Candidatus Thiodictyon syntrophicum: one gene and its partner. The protein of the gene in region 2 interacts with the protein of the main gene of each other region in a pairwise test. Links are inferred from orthologs where the notes say so. Each region holds a gene or a part of one and is shown on either strand. Other genes may lie near its edges.

Region 1 (3,155 bases), 1.5 Mb from region 2 along the record:
TTCACGTCGATCAGGGTCACCGCCACGTCACCGCGGGAGCGATTGAGCATGTCCAGGATATTGAGCTTGGCGGCGGCCAGGTCGGTCGAGATCTGACCCACCATGTTGGGCACGTTGCTGTTGACGATGGCCATGCGATAGCCGCCGTTGCGCGGCAGACAGATGTCCGGGAAGTTGACCGAGTTGACGACGTTGCCGTCCTCCAGATAGTCGCGCACCTGATCGGCGACCATCACGGCGCAGTTGTCCTCGGCCTCCGCGGTCGAGGCCCCCAGGTGGGGCAGGGTCACCACCCGCGGGTGGTCCTTCAGCAGGTTGTTCGGAAAATCGCAGCAATAGGCGTACAGATGACCCTCGTCGAGGGCGGCGACCACCGCCTGATCGTCCAGGATACCTTCGCGGGAGAAATTGAGCAGCACCGCGCCTTTTTTCATGATCCTCACGCGCTCGGCGTTGATCATGTGCCGCGTCTCATTGGTGAGCGGCACATGGAAGGTCACGAAATCGGAGCGCGAGAGGAGGTCATCGATACTGAGCGCCGGCTGCACGTCGCTCGACAACTGCCAGGCACGCGCGATGGTGATGGTCGGGTCATAGCCGACGACCTTCATCCCCAGGGCGCGGGCGGCGTTGGCCACCTTGACCCCGATGGCCCCCAGACCGATGACGCCCAAAGTACGGCCCGGCAACTCGAAACCGACGAAGTGCTTCTTGCCCGCCTCGACCGCCTTACCGATGGACGCGTCGTCACCCGTGAGGCTCCGGGCGAAGTGCCAGGCCTGGCCGATGTTGCGGGCGGCGATCAACATACCGGCGACGACCAGTTCCTTCACCGCATTGGCGTTGGCCCCAGGGGCATTGAAGACCGCAATCCCCCGGGCGGTCATGGCCGGCACCGGGATATTGTTGGTGCCGGCCCCGGCACGGCCGATGGCCTGCACCGTGTCCGGGATCACGAGGTCGTGCATCTTGGCCGAGCGCACCAGGATCGCGTCCGGGTGGGCGATCTCGGAGGCCACCTCGTAGCGGTCCCGCGGCAGCCGGTCGAGCCCGGCCACCGAGATGTTGTTGAGCGTCTGGATCTTGAACATAGTTAATCAGGCATATCGAAAGCGGTAAGAATGATTAGCCGCAAATGAACGCAAATTAACGCAAATAAACAGCGAGCGGTAAGTGCGCTGCTGGATTTATTTGCGTCCTTTTACGCTCATTTGCGGCAAAATTATCTTCTCTTCTCTGCGCTCAGCCGTGCGTGCGCTCGAATTCCGCCATGTAGGCGACCAGCGCCTGCACCCCCGCCTCCGGCATGGCGTTGTAGATACTCGCGCGCATTCCGCCCACCGAGCGGTGGCCCTTGAGCGTGGTGAGGCCCGCGGCCTTGGCGCCCTTGAGGAAGGGATCGTCCAGGTCCGGCGTGGGGAGCGTGAAGGGGACGTTCATCCAGGACCGGGCGTCCGGTGCCACCGGGTTCGTGTAAAAGCCGGAGGCGTCGATGACGCCATAGAGCATTTGCGCCTTACGCTGATTGATGACCGCCATCGCGTCCAGACCGCCCAGGTCCTTGACCCACTGGAACACCAGCCCCGCCAGATACCAGGCATAGGTGGGCGGGGTGTTGTACATGGAGTCGTTATCGGCCTGGATCTTGTAATCGAGCATGGTGGGGGTGCCGGCCAGGGGTTGGCCGATCAGGTCCTCACGCACGATGACGATGGTCAGCCCCGCCGGACCGATGTTCTTCTGGGCCCCGGCGTAGATCACACCGAAGCGCGACACGTCGATGGGACGCGACAGGAGCGTGGAGGACATGTCCGCCACCAGGGGCGTGCCGCCGCAGTCCGGCACATAGGGGAACTCCACGCCCTCGATGGTCTCGTTCGGGGTGTAGTGGAGATAGGCGGCAGCGGACTTGAGCTTGAGCTCGGACTGCTTTGGTGCGCGGGTGAAATGCTCGTCCTCGGTGGTGGCGGCCACGTTGACACGGCCGTAGCGGCGCGCCTCGGCGATCGCCTTCTTGGACCAGGAGCCGGTGTTGAGATAGTCCGCCCCCTCGGCCCCGCGCAGCAGGTTCATCGGCACCATGGCGAACTGGGTGGAGGCCCCGCCCTGGAGAAACAGCACTTTGTAATTGGCGGGGACGCCGAGCAGTTCACGCAGGTCCGCCTCGGCCTTGGCTGCGATGGCCATGAACTCCTTGCCGCGATGGCTCATCTCCGCCACACACATGCCGCTGCCCTGCCAGTCCAGCATCTCGTCCCGGGCCCGCAGGAGCACGGACTCGGGCAACATGGCCGGACCGGCGCTGAAGTTATACACGCGTGACATGTTAAATCTCCGCTCAACTGTCTGAAATGGTGGCCCCGCAAGCACGGGGCCGGGCCTAATCGGCAGGCGTTTCGCCCGCTTCGTCGTCCCCATCAGCGCCCGGCTCGGTGTCCGGGTCGTCTTCGTTGTCCAATTCGTCGCTCGCAACGCCGCCCGGGTCGCCGTCGGCCGCCTCCCCGGTCTCGTCCGGACCTGTCCCATTCTCGCCCTCCAGGGCAACGATGCGCTCGACATACCGCAGTTTCTCCCCTGACCCCAGGCTGATCAGCTTCACCCCCTGGGCGGGACGGCCCACAACCGGGATCTGGTCGACCGGCGTGCGGATCAGGGTACCGCCCTCCGTGATCAGCATGATCTCGTCGCCGGGACGCACCAGCACCGCGCCCACCTGGGCGCCGTTGCGATCACTACCGGCGATGGCGATGACACCCTTGGTCCCGCGGCCCTTGGTGGGGAACTCGGCCACCGTGGTACGCTTACCATAACCGTTTTCGGTCACGCACAGGATGGTCCCGGGCTCCGGTACCACGAGCGCGATGACCCGCTGGCCCTCGTCCAGCATGACCCCGCGCACCCCGTGGGCACCGCGGCCCATGGCCCGGACGTGGTCTTCGCTGAAGCGCACCGCCTTGCCGGCGGAGGTGAAGAGCATCAGGTCGCGCTGCCCGTCGGTAATGGCCACGCCGACCAGAACCTCGTCTTCATGCAGGTCGATGGCGATGATGCCGCGCGCGAGCGGCCGCGAGAACTCGGTCAGCGGGGTCTTCTTGACTGTACCGGCGCTGGTCACCATGAAGACGAAGTAGCCCTCCTCATAGGCACGCACCGGC
Region 2 (3,255 bases):
CCAGCTTCGCCCAGTTGCTCGCCGGGGGCACCGAGGGCCTGCTGTTCGCGGGCTGGCTGACCCTGGGCGATGGCTATCGCACGAACCGCACCCTGCACGGCCAGGTCTACCGCAAGGGCGCGGAGGTCCTGATCCTGGGCGAGTACGACGTGGTCGAACTCGACCGCTTCAAGCCGATCAACGACACCCATGGGCACGCGGCCGGCGACACGGTACTCCAGACGGTCGCGGAGCGGCTCAAGCGCAGCGTGCGCGATACCGACAGCGTGGCGCGACTTGGCGGGGATGAGTTCGTGGTGGTGCTGCGCGACGTCGAGGCGCCGGAACACGCGCGCCAGGTGGCGCACGAGATCCAGGCGGCGCTGATCAAGCCCATCTGGCTCAGCGGACTGAGCGTCCGCGTGAGCGCGAGTATCGGCGTCGCCTTAGGCCCGCAGGCGGGGGAGACCGCCGAGGACCTGCTCCACCGGGCGGATCAGGCCATGTACGCCGCCAAGCGGGTGCGCCCACCGCCCCACCCATTGCCGGGGCGCATGGGCCCACTGGCGAGCCGCCGCGGCCACCTCGGGCCCGAGCCGCTGGATCAGGCGGGCGACTGACCCTAAGAAGAGTATTTGGCCGCAAATAAACGCAAATAAGCGCAAATAAATCTGCTGGTTGGCATCGTCGCAAACGTCACCCGGACGGGGAACACACAGTAAAGGCCAAATCTCTGATTATTCACGTCAATTTGCGTTCATTTGCGGCTAAACTGCTCTTTCTGGGCTGACACCTACCGGGTCAGCAGGCTGTCGCGGAATACGCGGTGGTCATCACCGATGCGGCGCGAGTAGCCGATGCGGTCGAAGAACTCCAGGATCTGGATGGCTAGCTTACGCCCGGTGCCGGCGGCATCGCGAAAGGCGGCGGCGCGCGCCGCGCCGTCGGTCTCGGTGAGGCGCAGGGCGATGGCGCCGAGGTCCGCCACCGCCGTCGGCGTGAAATAGTGGTCGTGCGCGACCCGGTAAACCTCGCCCATCGCGGCGAGGCGCTGGAGCAGTTGGCGGATCAGGGCCTCGTCCTGCGCCAGGGCGCGGGCCAGATCGCGCACCCGCGGGGGCTGGAACGGCTGCGCCTCCAGCAGCGGCCGGATGCCGGTCTGCCACAGGGTCGCATCGGCCGGCGCGAGCCGCACCGCGTGCCCGGGCAGATGGACCCAGGGGCCGCTGCGCATCAGCGCCCCGGCGGCAACCATGCGCTCCAGCAGCCCGGCGAAGGCCGCACGCTCCATGGCCGGGCAGGCGCCGCGGCGCAGGCGCTCGCGGTCCGGGCCGAGTTGGTCGGGGTGCTCGGCGTGGCCCTGCGCCAGCGCGGCGAGGACGCGCTGTTGGAGCGCCTGCCAGTGCGCCCGGGCGAACAGGAGCGGACCCGCCGGGGTGTCCAGCCGCTCGCCGCCGGGCAGCGCGGCGATGGCCGCGGCCTGCCCGGGGTCGAGGTTCCAGTGCCGCTCCAGGCGCTCCAGGCTCAGCCCCTGCTCCGCAAGATCGAGGGCGGCAGCGGCGGCGCTCAAGGTTTCGCGTTCGCTCAGCGCCGCCAGCAGGGCGAGCCGCGCCGGGCGGCGGCGGCCGCGGGCGGGCGGCTCCGGGTCCAGCACCCAGCCGCCGGCGATGGTGCGGCGGGCGGACTGGTCGCGCAGGATGAGGCGGTCCCCACGCAACGCCGCCAGGTCGGCATCCAGGATCAATTGGGCCAGCCCCACGGCCCCGGGGGCGATGGCCTCGCCGTCCAGCACCGCCACCCGGCCGGTCAGATGGGCGGCCCCCAGGTGGCAATGGACCGGGGTCCAGTGCTTGAGCGGGCCGGGCTCCGCGGCCAGGACCCGCAGGCGCACGTCCAGTCGGCGGGTGGGCAGGTGCAGGGCCGGGGCCAGCACCAGATCGCCGCGCCCGACCGCATCGCGGTGCAGGTCGGCGAGGTTCAGGGCGCAGCGCTGTCCCGCCCTGCCCTCTTGCGTCGGCCGGCCCTGGGCGTGGACCCCGCGCACCCGCACCGGGTGGCCCGCGGGGGAGACCAGCAGCCGGTCACCGGGGCGGACCCGGCCGTCCAGGACGATGCCGGTCACCACGGTCCCGGCCCCGGCGATGCTGAAACTGCGGTCCACCGCGAGCCGGAACCCGCCGCCGCCGCGGCGCGTCGGCAGGTCCGCGGCGGCGGCGCGCAGGTGCAGCGCGAGCGGCTCGATACCGTCCCCGGAGAGGGTATTCACGGGGAACACCGGCGCCCCGGCCAGGGCCGTGCCCTGCAACAAGGCCCGCACCTCGGCCGCGGCCTGGCTGACCCGTGCGGGCGGCACCCGATCGATCTTGGTCAGGGCGACCAGACCCCGCTCCAGGCCCAGCAGGTCCAGGATCTCCAGGTGTTCACGGGTCTGGGGCATGGGGCCGTCGTCCGCCGCCACGACCAGGATCACGTAGTCGATCCCAGCCGCCCCGGCCACCATGTTGTGCACCAGGCGCTCATGACCCGGCACGTCCACGAAACCCAGGACCTCGCCCGTGTCGATCTCCTGGTAGGCAAAGCCCAGGTCCAGGGTGATGCCGCGCGCCTGCTCCTCCGGCAGGCGGTCCGTCTCCACCCCGGTCAAGGCGCGCACCAGGGCGCTCTTGCCGTGGTCGATGTGGCCGGCGGTGCCGATGATCATAGGGCGCTCGATGGGGGATGCCGGGAAATGGAAAGATTGGTTAGCCGCAAATGAACGTCAATGGACACAAATAACCACAGAAAGAGTTTTTATCCACAGATGAACACAGATTAACACAGATGTTTCATTGACTTACGCTTGGCTGGGAGATCACCTTGCCGGTGATTGTGACATCAGCGATAAGCGTATGACAATTCGGAGCAAATCTGTGTTCATCTGTGTTCATCTGTGGATTTCAGGATAATCGCTCAAAGTCGGCTCAGCTGCTACTCCATAGGCTAATAGCGATATTGGTTACAGATCAGCATCACTGAGAAACCTGTTCTCTTCATTTGCGTCCATTGGCGTTCATTTGCGGCCTCTTCTCTTCTTGACCGCCGCAATGGGAAGCGAGGATCGGCAACTGACCGCGAAAGGTCTCCGGGTCTTCCAGGCAGCGCAGGTCGAGCCACAGGGCGCCGTCCGCCACCCGGCCGATCACCGGGATCGGCAGCGCGCGCAGGGCGGCCTCCAACTCCCGCAGTACGCCGCCGCGGCGGCCCTGCGGCCGCACCACCAGGGCGTGGCTGGGCAGC

What was found.
Region 1: the proteins of selB (region 2) and serC interact in binary tests that used the Escherichia coli proteins (3 or more experiments, as listed by UniProt). The link is inferred for Candidatus Thiodictyon syntrophicum from one-to-one orthologs.

What each region holds. Positions count from the first base shown.
Region 1 is NZ_CP020370.1:4,927,190-4,930,344, forward strand. What follows is about bases 285-3,123. They hold serC (3-phosphoserine/phosphohydroxythreonine transaminase), read right to left. Parts: upstream 2,326-3,123; coding sequence 1,243-2,325; downstream 285-1,242. Other genes in these bases: THSYN_RS20825 (3-phosphoglycerate dehydrogenase family protein), read right to left, coding at 285-1,091; gyrA (DNA gyrase subunit A), read right to left, coding at 2,381-3,123. Outside these bases: more of THSYN_RS20825, read right to left, coding at 1-284; more of gyrA, read right to left, coding at 3,124-3,155. UniProt on the Escherichia coli protein: Catalyzes the reversible conversion of 3-phosphohydroxypyruvate to phosphoserine and of 3-hydroxy-2-oxo-4-phosphonooxybutanoate to phosphohydroxythreonine. Is involved in both pyridoxine and serine biosynthesis.
Region 2 is NZ_CP020370.1:6,420,380-6,423,634, forward strand. What follows is about bases 227-3,165. They hold selB (selenocysteine-specific translation elongation factor), read right to left. Parts: upstream 2,681-3,165; coding sequence 773-2,680; downstream 227-772. Other genes in these bases: THSYN_RS27515 (diguanylate cyclase domain-containing protein), read left to right, coding at 227-599; selA (L-seryl-tRNA(Sec) selenium transferase), read right to left, coding at 3,009-3,165. Outside these bases: more of THSYN_RS27515, read left to right, coding at 1-226; more of selA, read right to left, coding at 3,166-3,255. UniProt on the Escherichia coli protein: Translation factor necessary for the incorporation of selenocysteine into proteins. It probably replaces EF-Tu for the insertion of selenocysteine directed by the UGA codon. SelB binds GTP and GDP.